Regions from separate parts of the Halomonas sp. IOP_6 genome, predicted to be linked through region 2. Evidence: predicted binding sites of a transcription regulator. Region 2 holds the regulator's gene; each other region holds the start of a gene.
What was found. Region 2 encodes PhoB, which activates phosphate uptake and scavenging genes when phosphate is short. Its sites were predicted from a motif close to TGTCATANNNNTGTCANA; they were not measured.
Positions count from the first base shown of each region.

Region 1 (4,816 bases), on a different contig from region 2:
TTGTTTATGGCCGTCATGCGGCACTTTGCTCAAGCGCTGCGCGATAAAGGCTACAACGTTCACTACAGCCGCATTGATGATGCTGACAATACCCAGTCACTCATCACGGAAGCTGAACGTATTGCCACTCAGTACGGTTGCCATGAAGTGCGTGTAGCAAGACCTGGTGAATGGCGACTTTGGGATGCCATGCAACAGCGCCAAGCAGCCGCCCTACCCTGGAAAGTGATCGAAGATGATCGCTTTTTCAGCTCGCCTGATGACTTTGCCAACTGGGCTAAAGGACGTAAACAGCTGCGTCTGGAGTATTTCTATCGGGAGCAGCGCAAACGAACTGGGCTACTGATGGAGGGCGATACACCTGCTGGAGGAAAATGGAACTTTGATCACGACAACCGTGAGCCGATTCAAGCAATGCTCAGCTTTCCATCGCCTCCCACCCATCGCCAAGATGCACTGACCCAGGAAGCGCTCAATGATGCCAAGCAGCATTTTAGCGAACACATGGGATCCCTGGATAACTTCAACCTCCCCGTCACCCGCCGACAGGCGCTGGTGGATTTAAACCACTTCCTTGACCATGGGTTGGCCGACTTTGGGCGCTACCAAGATGCGATTAGCGATAAAGAACCGTTCCTTTTTCACTCCAGACTATCGGCGGCGCTCAATATCGGCCTGCTTACACCTCATGAAGTCTGTGAAGCCGCTGAGCAGCGCTACCTAACAGGTCATGCGCCTATCAATGCAGTCGAAGGATTCATTCGTCAAATACTGGGTTGGCGAGAGTATGTTCGAGGGCTTTATTGGACACAAATGCCGACTTACAAGCGAGAGAATCGACTTGGCTTTGAGCGAGAATTACCAGCATTTTACTGGGATGGCAATACCGATATGCGCTGTTTACAGCGCGCCATTCAAATGACCATCGATAACAGCTACGCCCACCATATTCAGCGTTTGATGGTAACCGGCAACTTTGCCCTACTGTGCGGTGTTAAGCCTGAAGCACTCTGTGACTGGTATCTAGCGGTGTATGCCGATGCCTGCGAATGGGTAGAGCTGCCCAACACCTTAGGCATGGTACTGCACGCTGACGGCGGCTTAATGGGCTCCAAACCTTACTGCGCTTCAGGTAAATATATCGACAAAATGTCTGACCACTGCCAGCACTGCCGCTACTCTCCAAAACAGGTAACAGGTCCAAAGGCGTGTCCGTTTAACAGCCTTTACTGGCACTTTCTGGAAACCAACGCTGAACAGCTGAACCGCAATCCGCGCATGAAGTTGATCTATGGCTCACTCTCTCGCATGAAAGACGAAAAGCGTGACGCGATGCGTCAGCAGGCTGAACAGTTTCTTGCTTCACTACCCACCAGTCCAGGCTACGGCCAGACCTCCCACACACAAGGCTATCTATCAAAGGGCACTCAATGAGCCGTTTCTCTACGCTTCACGCAACGTCACCTGTCACGCTATATCACGATGGTCACTGCCCTTTTTGCCGCGTGGAAGTCGCCTGGCTTGCAAAGCATCGCCATCAAGAACGTGTCACGCTAGTGGATATTCAGAGCAGTGATTTCAATGCAGCCGATGTAGGACGCAGATTTGACGACATGATGGGGCTGCTGCATGTTAAAGATAGCCAAGGAAATTGGTATATCGGGATGGATGCCAGCCGGGCCCTCTATGCGGTACTGGGCTACCGGTGGCTAGTATGGCTTTCTTGCTTACCAGGCCTGCGAGGAGTAATGGATGCAGGCTATCGTTTTTTTGCCCGTCGCCGTGTACGGCTAGGGCGATGGTGGGAGAAGCGTCACGCAAACAAGTGAGGACGCCATAGGATGTTGCAATGCTTGTAGTGTTAAAACACTAGCGGCATACGTGATGTTAACGGCGAACTGTAATGAGCATCGCGTCCAATCACTTCATCCTGGGGTACATGCTGCACTAAGTAAGCACGGTGAATCCCAGCACGCTTTAGCTCAAGATAAACATCATCTAGCGAGCGAAACAGCATTGGCTTACCGCGCTGGGTCAACATATGCCGCTCGCCCTCTACATCTTCAAGCTCTAGTTGATAAAAGCGGCTGCCCGAATGCGTGATAACGCGTATTTCAAAATTATCGTGACCCGCAACAAATTGCTTCAGTTCTTTAAGTTCCATGGCTCCCTCCTGTGATTGTTCATCATCATGGGGCACAGCATGACGATACCCCATGACAATTTTATTACCTTGGCACTAACTGCCTATGACGGCAACATCACAAAAGAGTTCCTGACCAAAACGTCAACTTATTCGTCGAATTATTGATACTCAGAGGGGTCGATTGCTTTACCTAACGAATTGCGATCTATCCAGTTACCGCCTTTAGTTTCCTTGTAACGGAAAACTACTTTATCGCCTACCGTTACCGGTAGTTCTGAATCTTCAGTTTGGTAGCTATATTTTTCCCCTTCCACTACCAGGAAGTAACGGTAGAGGTCAGGCATTCCCAACCACTCTTTAAATGGCCCTTCTCGCTCTAGTGACTGCAGTTCCCCACGGCCTTCCAGCTTAGGAAGACGCTTACGGTTACCACGTCTAAAACCACCTGCCATTTGCTACTCCTGTCTATCTGCTTGGTCGGGGAGGAGCATTATACGTTCTCCCCCCTAACGCTCAAGTTAATCACCGAACGCTTCGCCATAGCTATCGGGCGCAAGGTCTTCGAAGCGTGTGTATTTACCAATAAAGGCCATATGTACCGTACCGATAGGCCCGTTACGCTGTTTACCAATAATCAGCTCGGCAATCCCTTGGTTGTCAGGATTGTCAGGGTTATACACCTCATCTCGGTAAACAAACGCAATGACGTCGGCATCCTGCTCAATCGCGCCGGATTCACGCAGATCCGACATGACAGGACGCTTGTTGGGGCGCTGCTCCAACGAACGGTTAAGCTGTGAAAGTGCTACAACAGGGCATTGAAACTCTTTTGCCAGCCCTTTTAGCGAGCGGGAAATCTCCGATATCTCACCGGTACGGTTTTCAGAGAAGCCAGGAATCTGCATTAGCTGCAGATAGTCAATCATGATGAGCGCCATATTGCCGTGCTCACGCACCACTCTGCGCAGGCGTGAGCGCATTTCATTAGGCGAAAGCGCCGCAGTATCATCAATAAATAACTGCTTGTCTTTGAGCAGGTTGACCGCTGATGTCAGCCGCGGCCAATCTTCATCTTCCAACTGCCCCGAACGCACACGGGTTTGATCAATCCGACCCAACGAAGAGAGCATACGCAGCATCAGAGATTCCGCGGGCATCTCCATGGAGAACACCATCACCGGCTTATCGCTAGCAATAACCGCATGCTCCACCAAATTCATGGCAAAAGTGGTTTTACCCATTGACGGGCGGCCCGCGATAATCACCAAATCTGAGGGCTGTAAGCCTGAAGTCATTTCATCGAGGTCACGAAACCCCGAGGAGAGCCCTGTCATTTCACCCTTTAGGTTGAACAGCTCATCAATGCGATCAACGGCTTTGGTTAGCAGTTCACTCATGCCGATAGGACCGCCCGTTTTCGGCCGCTCTTCGGCAATCTGAAAGACTAGTCGCTCAGCTTCGTTAAGCAGCTCATCAGCAGGACGGCCCTGCGGGGAAAACGCCCCGTCAGCAATTTGATTGGCCGCACGGATTAATTTGCGCAGCGTTGCCCGCTCGCGAACGATATCCGCATAAGCACGAATATTACTGGCAGAAGGCGTGTTGCGGGCCAGCTCAGCTAAGAATGCCAAACCACCCACCGTATCCAACTGATCACGCGCTTCTAATGCCTCTGACAGCGTTATAACGTCAAGCGGCTGCCCGGATTCGGCCAAATGAATCATCACATTGAATACCAAGCGATGCTCATAGCGGTAAAAATCATCCGCCACCAACCGTTCCGAAACATTGTCCCAGGCTTGGTTATCCAACATTAGCCCACCTAGCACCGACTGCTCCGCCTCAAGAGAGTGCGGCGGCAGCTTTATCGCTGCCGTTTCCTGATCAGCAGAAGGCTGGTCCTGCATAGTGAGCTCCTTAATCATAAAGCGTAGCCAATAACGATGACTATCTTAGCGGGACAATCTCAAACCCACCATAAGCGACCTATCTACGCCAAGCGACGTTCAAAAAAATTCGACCCACACCTCAAACGTTTTTGACCGCGCTTAGAACGGTTTAGATTAAAAAGACAAAGGGCGCGGGAAGACCCGCGCCCTTTGAGGCGTCAGCGTTGGCGAGAGCGTTTACTCTGCGACAACAACCACGCGAACAACAGCATCTACTTCTGCATGCAGGTGTAGAGCGATGTCGTATTCGCCAGTTTGGCGAATCGGACCTTGCGGCATACGTACTTCGCTCTTGGCAACTTCGATGCCAGCAGAGGAAATAGCGTCGGCCAAGTCACGAGGACCGATAGAACCGAACAGTTTGCCTTCATCGCCTGCTTTAGAAACCAACGACAATTCGATGTCGTTAAGCTGCTCAGCACGCGCTTCAGCTTCTGCTTTACGCTCAGCGGCTTGGGCTTCAAGCTCAGCACGCTGGGCTTTGAATGCTTCAACGTTATCTTTGGTTGCCGGCACGGCTAGGCCGTAAGGAACCAAATAGTTACGACCATAACCGGGCTTTACAGTGACTTTGTCACCCAGGCCGCCCAGCTTACCAATGTTGTCGAGCAGAATGACTTCCATCTCGTAAACCTCTTGTCAGTTGCTGCGGGCAAGGCGTGCGCGAACGTTCGCGAATGTATCAATCAGCCCCAACAGCAGCACAATGAGAATCGTGGGC
Region 1 is NZ_JAIRBO010000003.1:36,730-41,545, forward strand. It holds gene K7H08_RS06355 (cryptochrome/photolyase family protein) at 1-1,434, shown strand, start outside; gene K7H08_RS06360 (thiol-disulfide oxidoreductase DCC family protein) at 1,431-1,829, shown strand; gene K7H08_RS06365 (DUF6482 family protein) at 1,862-2,164, opposite strand; gene K7H08_RS06370 (hypothetical protein) at 2,305-2,598, opposite strand; gene dnaB (replicative DNA helicase) at 2,665-4,053, opposite strand; gene rplI (50S ribosomal protein L9) at 4,273-4,719, opposite strand; gene K7H08_RS06385 (hypothetical protein) at 4,735-4,816, opposite strand, start outside.
Region 1: K7H08_RS06365 (DUF6482 family protein) is a predicted target of PhoB. The motif match lies at 2,216-2,233, and genes of this name have one in related genera.

Region 2 (4,816 bases):
GTTAATGTTACATGCCGCTATTTTCTTCAGGCAACTCATCTGTGCTGTCATAGCCGGACTCTGAATCGTCCTGGCTCGTTGAACTAGGATTCATGTCGCTGGCGTTATCACCTTCGTCATGGGTCAAATCTTGGCTGTCATAATCACTTGAATCTGTTGTGCTTCCAGGCTGAGAATCGACAGGCTGTTCATCTGGGGAAATATTGTTTGCTGGATCCGCTGGCTCTTGAGCAAATACCGCAGGGCTAGCAACCAGACCAAACGCTACACTTAAAATACCAGCTTTCTTGAGTAATTCCTTGGACATCATATTCCATCTCCTCGATCGCTGTTCAATACTGCTAAATGGTAAGAAAGACTGCCTTTCGGCTTACCAGTTCCTGTGGTTTTCTCTCTTATTTAAGACACTGCAGATGCCATGCCAAAAAGCAAAAAATAATAAAAAAACGTTAATAAACATTAATTTATATATTTTAAGAAATAAATAAGACGTTTAGAATCTTTCAACTTAGGCAGGAAAAGTGGCTACAAATGGCACATGAGCATTATTTGACCATACTTACATGACACCGTGACACACTTATACAACATCTAGACAGCATTGCGCGGTATGGACTCGTCTTCGACAACGCGTGATGGCGGAAAAACACAGCGAAAGAGAGCCCCTTCGCCAGGGTGGGATTCAATTTGTAGCAGTGCATCATGTCTCAGCAGCACATGTTTCACAATCGCTAGACCAAGGCCCGTTCCACCGGTAGCCGTACTGCGACCTTTATCAACACGATAAAAACGCTCGGTTAAACGCGGAATGTGGACAGGATCTATTCCTTCGCCGTCGTCGTCGACTTCAATACAAGCACTGCCATTCGGCATGGTTTTCCAGCGAAGTGTTATCTGACTACCCTCTGGCGTATACCGCACAGCGTTAAACACTAGGTTTGAAATCGCACTATGCAGTTCTTGCTCGCTGCCAATGAGCCGCGCATCACTTTCAAGCACGACTTGGACATTGTGCTGTTGATTAGAGAGCGCTAGCGCATCGCGGCGAATACTGTCGAGCATCGGCCCTAACACCAGCGCATGATGATCCTCGCCACCTTGGTCAATTTCTAACCGAGAGAGCAGTAGCAGATCATTTACTAAGTTTTGCATACGCTTCGTCTGCTCTTCCATTTGAGCAATACCTCGGCCCAAACGTGGTGGAAGTTGCTCTTTCAAGTCGCCGTAAGTTTCTAAATAACCCGTCAGTACTGTTAGCGGCGTGCGCAGCTCATGGGAAACATTGGCGACAAAATCACGACGCATCTGCTCTAGGCGATGCAAACGGGTAATGTCTCGCGCCATTACCAAGCGTTCATCATCACCATAGAGTGTAATTTGATATTGCAGGATACGCCGTTCATCGATGGGCGACGTTAAGGTCAGCGGCTCACCGTATTTACGCGCATTAAAGTAGCTGATAAATCGAGGATCACGAAGCAGGTTGGTAATATGCTGGCCACGGTCGTGGGCCGTTTGTAAGCCCAGCATTTCGGTCGCAGCACTGTTCCACCATTCTAAGTCACCATGTCGATCTAGCATAACGACACTGTCACGCATCGCTTCGGATGATTCCTGGATACGTGCAAGGGTGGCACGTAAGCGATTCTGGGTAATCCGTTGGCTCTTTTGGTAGCGATACAAGCGATCAAAAAGTTCGCCCCACATACCGCTTGCAGCAGGGGGTTCATCATGAGGGTGGAGCGTTAACCACTTAAAGAGTGCACGCAGTTGGCGCAGTTGATAAACCAAGCAAACGGCAAGGCCTGCAGCAACCCCAAGCCCTGGCATACCTAGCAACCATCCGAGACAAGCCCCCAGGGCAGCTAACCATGCAATCCGCCATAGTTCTCGGCTCCACAGGCGCACCGTTACACCCGCGCGGAAAAACGGTACCCAGTGCCTCTCACCGTTTGAATGAGACTCTGGTGAGCTTCCCCTAAGGCCTTACGTAGACGTCGGATGTGAACATCTACCGTCCGCTCTTCAACGTATACGTTACCACCCCACACTTGATCGAGCAGTTGGCTACGTGTATAGGCGCGCTCTTGGTGCGTCATGAAAAACTGCAGCAGGCGGTACTCCGTCGGCCCCATTTCTAACGCCTTACCGTAAGCACTCACACGATGGCTCACTGGGTCTAATAGCAAGCCATTAATTTCAATAGGATCTTCGACACCACGGGGGGTAGTACGTCGCAATACTGCTTTTAAGCGAGCCACCAGTTCGCGGGGAGAGAAAGGCTTGGTGATATAGTCATCCGCCCCGGCCTCAAGTCCTTGAATCTTGTTATCTTCTTCGCCTTTAGCGGTCAGCATAATGATAGGCACTTCGGCAGTGGCTTCTTCACGCTTTAAGCGCCTTGCAAGCTCAATACCACTGGTGCCCGGCATCATCCAATCCAGCAAAAGCAGATCTGGCTGGTGGTCAACCATCATCGCGTGGGCATCCTGGGCGTTATCCGCTTCAAGCACGCGATAGTCAGCCATTTCCAGCGCCACTGCGATCATCTCGCGAATAGGCGCCTCATCATCGACAATCAAAACGGTCTTGGCGGTCATTCCAGGGCCTCACGGTGTTCAATGAAAACTAATTTAAAAAAATAGTTCAAAAAAACAGTTCAAAGACATGTCAGTGACGATAACACCATGACTTGATGACAATTCTATGACATAGAGGATATTTAGCCAGTTATTGGCCACCAACTTAGTGCAATACCTGCAAAAATTAACAAGCCTGACCAATGATTATTAAGAAATGCCTGGAAGCAGCGGTCGCGCTCACGGCCAGCAATTAATCGTTGTTGGTGGACAAACGTGGCAGCCATAGCGGCTAGCCCAAGCCAGAAAAAGCCACCTAAACCAACACGCCATCCTACCCAGGCAAGTAGTCCAAGTGCCGCCACTTGCAGCACACCAATTATCAGACGATCAGCGCTACCAAACAGCACCGCGGTAGATTTGATACCAATTTTTAGGTCATCGTCGCGGTCAACCATGGCGTATTGAGTATCGTAGGCAACGGTCCACAGCACATTAGCACTAAACAATAGCCATGCTTCAAACGGTACATGACCCAATACCGCACCGAATGCCATGGGGATCGCCCAAGAGAATGCAGCCCCCAGCACCACCTGAGGTAAATGGGTGTAGCGCTTCATAAACGGATAAATGAACGCTAATACAACACCACCTATCGACAACAGCACCGTAAACCAATTGGTCAATAGCACTAAAATGAAAGCAGTGGCTACCAGCGCTATAAACAGCAACTGCGCCTCGGCTTCACTGATACGACCAGTGGCTAGAGGACGATGTTTAGTGCGCTTTACATGGCCATCGAAATGACGATCAGCATAATCATTAACCACGCAGCCCGCAGCGCGCATAACATAAACGCCAGCAATAAAGATCAGCAGAACATTCCGTCCAGGCACGCCCTCTGCCGCTATCCACAAAGCCCACAAGGTGGGCCACATCAATAGCCAAGTACCAATCGGGCGATCCAACCGCATTAAATGTAAAAAATCAGCCACTCGAGCCCACCCCGTTGGCCTCAACAGAGAACGGTCCATGCTTACCTCTCAAAAAGAAAACGCTGGCGATAGCCTAGCGCGAAGACAGGGCAAGATCATCTGCCATGGTTGATAAAAAGTATTCCTGCACTAACAGCGACAGCCCACTGTGCTGAAACACTGAGCGCCGACCCCATACGCTATCTAAAAGCGACGCAGAGTGTTCCGCGACAAAGCGTGGCTGATGGCGAGTGGCGTAGAGTGGCCCGCGCACCAAGTCAGGTTGTTGAAACAGCCAGCTGCCTAGTGAACGCTCGCCAAGCCCTTCTAACCCCTTACCTTGTAATTGACTAAGTGGCGCTACCGAGCGTGCTACTACCCAGGGCTTATCACCTACACACAACGCTACTTCCCTCAGCCATGCATAGCGGCGCGGTTCAATTCCCAGCGCTAGCGCTTCGTCCCGCAGAGGTAAGCCAATCGTTTGACGTAACAATTGCACCCGAAACGCGTTTGTGCCGCCTGCGATGGTTAACCGCGTCGTTAAGGAGTCCGTCGATGCCACCCACTGCCACCACGAAGCGCTCATTGCAGGGCGAGCCGCAGCAACAGGGAGCCAGTGAGGAAATAGTCGATGAGGAAATAGGGAAGCTTGCCGAACAGTAGGGGCGATCACCAAAGTCTCCAAGGCGGTCAATACACAGAAAGCTAGTGTAACATGGTGACCTCACAGGCTTTTGTTCTGCCGACTTTTGGTGACTGCATGCCCTCACACGAGATATCGCTATATTCCCATTCGACACTGATTATTATTGGCACCGGTATGGCGGGGATTGGCCTTGCGCGCGCCCTACGCCGACAGGGTGATACACGTGCCATTACCCTTATTAGTGCCGATAGTGGCGATGATTACAGTAAACCGCTGCTTTCTACAGGCTTTGCGAAACGCTTAACGCCAGACCAACTCGCCCAACGTGACGCCAGCAGCGTCGCAGAAGAACTGGACGCTGAGTTAATTACCCACACCCAGGTCGCACATCTGCATGTGGATAACCAACGCGTAGAACTCAGTAATGGCCAACAGCTCCACTACGACGATCTGGTGTTAGCCACTGGAGCGGCTCCCCATAGGCCGTTCAGCGTGCCCGAAAGTGTCGCCAAACGATGCTTCACCATTAACGACTTAGACGAGTATCGCCGCTTTTATGCCGCATTAGGAGCAACGCCTACTAAACGTGTCGCAGTTGTCGGTGCTGGGCTGGT
Region 2 is NZ_JAIRBO010000004.1:137,573-142,388, reverse strand. It holds gene K7H08_RS09040 (hypothetical protein) at 8-310, opposite strand; gene phoR (phosphate regulon sensor histidine kinase PhoR) at 592-1,908, opposite strand; gene phoB (phosphate regulon transcriptional regulator PhoB) at 1,911-2,600, opposite strand; gene ubiA (4-hydroxybenzoate octaprenyltransferase) at 2,723-3,613, opposite strand; gene K7H08_RS09020 (chorismate--pyruvate lyase family protein) at 3,648-4,229, opposite strand; gene K7H08_RS09015 (NAD(P)/FAD-dependent oxidoreductase) at 4,317-4,816, shown strand, end outside.

Region 3 (4,816 bases), on a different contig from region 2:
CGACGATATGCAGGTCATTCATCAGCAAGGTCTTAGCAGAAAGAAAAGGAAGAAAAGGAAGGAAAGGAAGGAAAGGAGAAAGATTACTGAACAGAACGACAACGGCCTCTATCACAGAGGCCGCTGGGCATACACCTACTCTAAACGTTTAATAAAACCACGCCATAGCGGCTTAACGATTTCGGTCAGGCAGATCAGCCAAGGCATTGTGCCCAATAGCACCGCTGTGCTGCTGGGACGTTGATTCTGGGTAAGCGATTTGATTATCTTCACCCGAACCGCGCTCCGCTAATGCAACACCAGAAACCAGTGCAAGAGCGATGGCAGCGACGATATTAATTACTTTCATTATTCATTCTCACTCGTTTTAATTGGTTAACTAATAAATTGAGTTATTAATAAATAGAGCGGTTAATAACTAGAACAACTCATCAATGATTGCTCAGTGACCTTAATTCCCACGGTACGTTGAGTAGCCGTAGGGGCTAAGCAGTAGCGGTATGTGGTAGTGCTGATCGGCCTCTTCCACTACGAAAGGTACTGGCACATTGGGGAAAAACGTAGCGGTGTCATGCGCTTCAAACCATTCACCGGTTTCAAACGTGACACGGTAAGTGCCTGGCAAGAACGCTTCATCAGTGGGGTAAAGGGCTGATACACGGCCTGCATCGTCGGTAGTTGCCGTTGCCATCAATTCCCAGCCCGTATCGGTATGACGCTCAAGTTCCACATCAACGCCAGGAGATGGCTGGCCGTTCTGAATATTGAGGACATGAACACTCAGCGGGTTATCAGCCGCCAGTGCTGTGGCAGCAACACTGCTAAGAGCAATACCAGCAAAAAAAGCAGACAATAGTTTCATAACAACATCCTTTTAGTGTGATAGGAGTAAAGCGGTGTTTGTGGGATTTACTGGGGTATCACGCTGTCGATAGCCGTTAGGGCACAGCCTTCGTCAATAGCAGAACCACCCGCCCCAGCAACACCAAGGGCACCAATCAGTTCACCTTCGATTCGGAGCGGCACACCTCCCCCCAACAGCAGCAATTCATCCAACGTGTTTAGGTTTGCCGACTCAGGGTCTTGGCGAGCATGTTCAGATAACGCGCGACTAGTACTGCCCGTCGACAATGATGTAAATGCTTTGCGTTGGGCGGCCAACGTGTTGTGGGGGCCGATGTTGTCATCGCGTTGCAAAGCAACCAGATTGCCACCACGATCTACTGCAGCGACCACCGCAGTGCGGCCATCGGCATGACACGCTTCCAAGGTGGCATTCACTAAGCGATTAGCCAGATCTAGCGACAGTGTCTGCTGCTGGAGCGGCCCGGTATCGGCAAGTACGCTACCGGCCAACAAGACAGCGCCAAGCAGAGGCAGGCGAGCACGTCGTGATGTCATGAAAGTCTCCTTATCAAGTGATGGCATCATCCTGACAGCTCGACCTCGTCAAACACCTGACGGCAGCATTACAGATTTGTAATGTGAAAAAGCGTCCGATCCGGCTACTCTGTGTCGATTTCGCGGGGTGACTGTATGCGTATCCTGATAGTAGAAGACGAGCAAAAAACCGCTGATTACCTGAGCAGAGGGCTTGGTGAATCGGGCTATGCTGTTGAGGTAGTTCGCGATGGATATGATGCACAGCACTACATTGAAGAGTACGAATTCGACTTGATCATTCTTGATGTCATGCTGCCCGGCCTTGACGGCTGGCAGTTACTACAAATGGTCCGCCAGCGAAGCCAAGTACCGGTGCTTTTTCTGACCGCGCGCGATGCCGTAGAGTATCGCGTCAAGGGGCTGGAACTGGGCGCAGACGATTACTTAGTAAAGCCCTTCTCGTTTGTCGAACTATTAGCCCGAGTACGTACGCTGTTACGCCGCAGCCCGCCTCGCGAGAGAGAGCATTTTCGCGTAGCCGATTTAGCAATGGATGTTTTGCGCCGCCGAGTCACCCGCCAAGGCGAACGACTTGCACTCACCAACAAAGAATTTGCGCTTTTAGAGCTGTTTCTCGACCGGGAAGGCGAAGTGCTATCACGTACCTATATTGCTTCTCGGGTTTGGCAGATGAACTTTGACAGCGACACCAACGTCGTTGAAGTAGCTGTACGGCGACTTCGCGCTAAAGTCGACGACCCCTTTCCCACTAAACTAATCCACACCGAGCGTGGCATGGGCTATGTGCTTGAGGATCGTTCCTAATGCCAGCATTAAACTCTCTAGCAACGCGCCTATCGTTACTTTTTGCCCTTGTCAGCACACTACTGCTGGGAAGTATCGGCACCTATCTCTACCATTCGTTAACCCGTGAAATAGCATGGCGTGATGACCAAATGCTGCATGGACGCCTGGAACGTATGGAGGCGCTGCTTGACGATAGCGAAAGCATCGCGATGCTTCACCAGCGCCCTCAGCTCTATGCCAACATGCTAGGCAATCGCGACAGCCTGCTGTGGGTACTTGATAGTGAAGGAAAAGTTCTCATTGAGGTTAATCCCAGCAATGTGCCCGTGCCAGAACTGCCAATGACGCCATCCGTTCGCTTTAGTGATATGCCTGAATCGATCCAGGCGAGACTGGCGTGGCACACTCTTGAGCAAGATGGCCAGCCATTAACTCTGGTCGCAGGCAAGCTGCTAAATGAGCGAAATCAGATGCTCGCTGCCTATCGGCTCAAACTATGGGTGGCATTAGTGACTGGAGCATTACTGGCTTTTTTGCTTGGCTGGGGCGTCAGCCGACAGGGGCTTCAACCGCTGCGCCGCCTGGCTGAGCAGACCAACCGCATTGACATTCGCCAATTGGATCGACGCTTGAACGTGGCTGGGGAAACGGAAGAGATCAACCGTCTTAGCCAAGGCCTGAACCGTATGCTGGGTCGATTAGAGGAAGGATTCTCCCAACTCTCTCGCCACTCAGCCGACATGGCTCATGAGTTGCGCACCCCCTTAACCAATTTATTAGGGCAAACACAACATACGTTGCGCCGGGAAAGAAGTAATTTGGAATATCGCCAGGTACTTGAATCGAATATCGAAGAGTATGAGCGCCTATCAAGAATGATCGACAGCCTGCTATTCCTAGCCCGTACTGAAAGCCCATCAAGTGATATTCCCAAGGAGCGCGTCGATATCAGGGAGCTAGTCACCCAGCTATGTGATTACTTCGAGGGCATGGCGGAAGACGACAACCGCACATTGATAAATCACACTAGTGGTAGCGTACTTGCCAACTGCGATCTATTGCGCACGGCATTAGCCAATCTAATCGCTAATGCCCTACGCCATGGACGTTCAGGAACACCTATCCGCATTTATACCAAAAACGTTGAAAACCAAATTGAGTTACACATTCATAATCATGGGCCTGTCATCTCACCAGACGATCTGCCAAGAGTGTTTGAACGGTTCTATCGCTGCGATCCAGCGCGAAGCGGAGTGGCAGGCTCAGGCGGCTTAGGCCTAGCCATTGTTCGCTCAATTGCTCAGTGGCATAAAGGTGACGTGCGGGTCGAAAGCGATGCCGAAAAAGGCACTACCTTTACGCTCTTACTCAGCATTAACGACACGCACTGATACGGTTACGACTCTCTTACTTAACACACTAACTTATTTTTTGTTATCACCTAGCATTATCTAAAAAACAAATAACAACTATCAGCCTCACAAAAACTAACGTTTTCTTAAGTTAATTTTTAATAAATTACGCTATAGTTTACTGTAACGTATGTTAATTCTTAATGATTTTGTGAGGAAATATATGATGCTACGCCTTTCTAAACCTCGTTTAGCGCCGCTATGTATCGCCGTTGCCAGTATCGCCATAGCACCCACCGTATCCGCTTGCACTTCCCTTCTCTATAGCGACGCAAATGATCACTATTATGCGGGCCGCACCATGGAATTGCCCATGGAGTTACCTTACAAGGTATCTTACTTTCCTGAAGGCACTACCTTTGGTTCGCAAGCTGACAAACATCATGCACTAGACTTTACTGGTCAAAACGCATTTGTAGCGATTAGCGTACCTGACCCAGTCTCAGGAGACGTAAAAGTAGCGGAAGGGCTTAATGACAAAGGCCTAACATTCAGCGTGCTGGCATTCGCGAGTACCGAAGGTCCCGTAGATATGGTCGACAACACACAAGCAGTGCTAGCCGCTATCGACTTAGGCGCCTGGACGCTTTCTCAGTTTGATACAGTCGACGAAGTCAAACAGGCATTAGAAGAACAACCTGTATTAGTCACTTCATTACTACCCCATGGGTTACTAAAAACACCGTTCCATTACACCCTGCATGACGCTACGGGTAATTCAATTGTGATCGAGTTTGCTAACGGCGAACAAAATATTATTGATAACCCGCTAGGTGTTATGACGAATGGGCCAGAATTTTCCTGGCATATGACTAACCTGAACAACTACACATTTTTAAGCAACATTGATCAATCAAAATTGGAGCTTAATGGGGTAACACTCGCCCAACCTGATTCAGGCATCGCCACTGCTGGGCTCCCCGCCTCAAACACATCGGTTGGCCGCTTTGTACGCGCCGTTTACTATTCTCAGTTTGCCGAAAAAGCGGAAGATGCTGATAATGCAATCACCACGCTGGCGCACGTCATGAATAATTTTGACCGTCCGCGCGGCATTACTATCGACAACCGTTTCCATGATTCTATTGAAAACATTGCGGCCCCAGGCGTTAACAATAATCGCGTCTACACGTCTGAGTACACCTCCTGGACGTCATTGATTGACCTCCAGCAGCGGCACTTCCACATACGCTCTTACGACAGCCTTAACTATA
Region 3 is NZ_JAIRBO010000005.1:29,312-34,127, reverse strand. It holds gene K7H08_RS10725 (hypothetical protein) at 173-349, opposite strand; gene uraH (hydroxyisourate hydrolase) at 452-862, opposite strand; gene K7H08_RS10715 (GlcG/HbpS family heme-binding protein) at 910-1,401, opposite strand; gene K7H08_RS10710 (heavy metal response regulator transcription factor) at 1,537-2,208, shown strand; gene K7H08_RS10705 (heavy metal sensor histidine kinase) at 2,208-3,581, shown strand; gene K7H08_RS10700 (linear amide C-N hydrolase) at 3,766-4,816, shown strand, end outside.
Region 3: K7H08_RS10710 (heavy metal response regulator transcription factor) is a predicted target of PhoB. The motif match lies at 1,421-1,438, and genes of this name have one in related genera.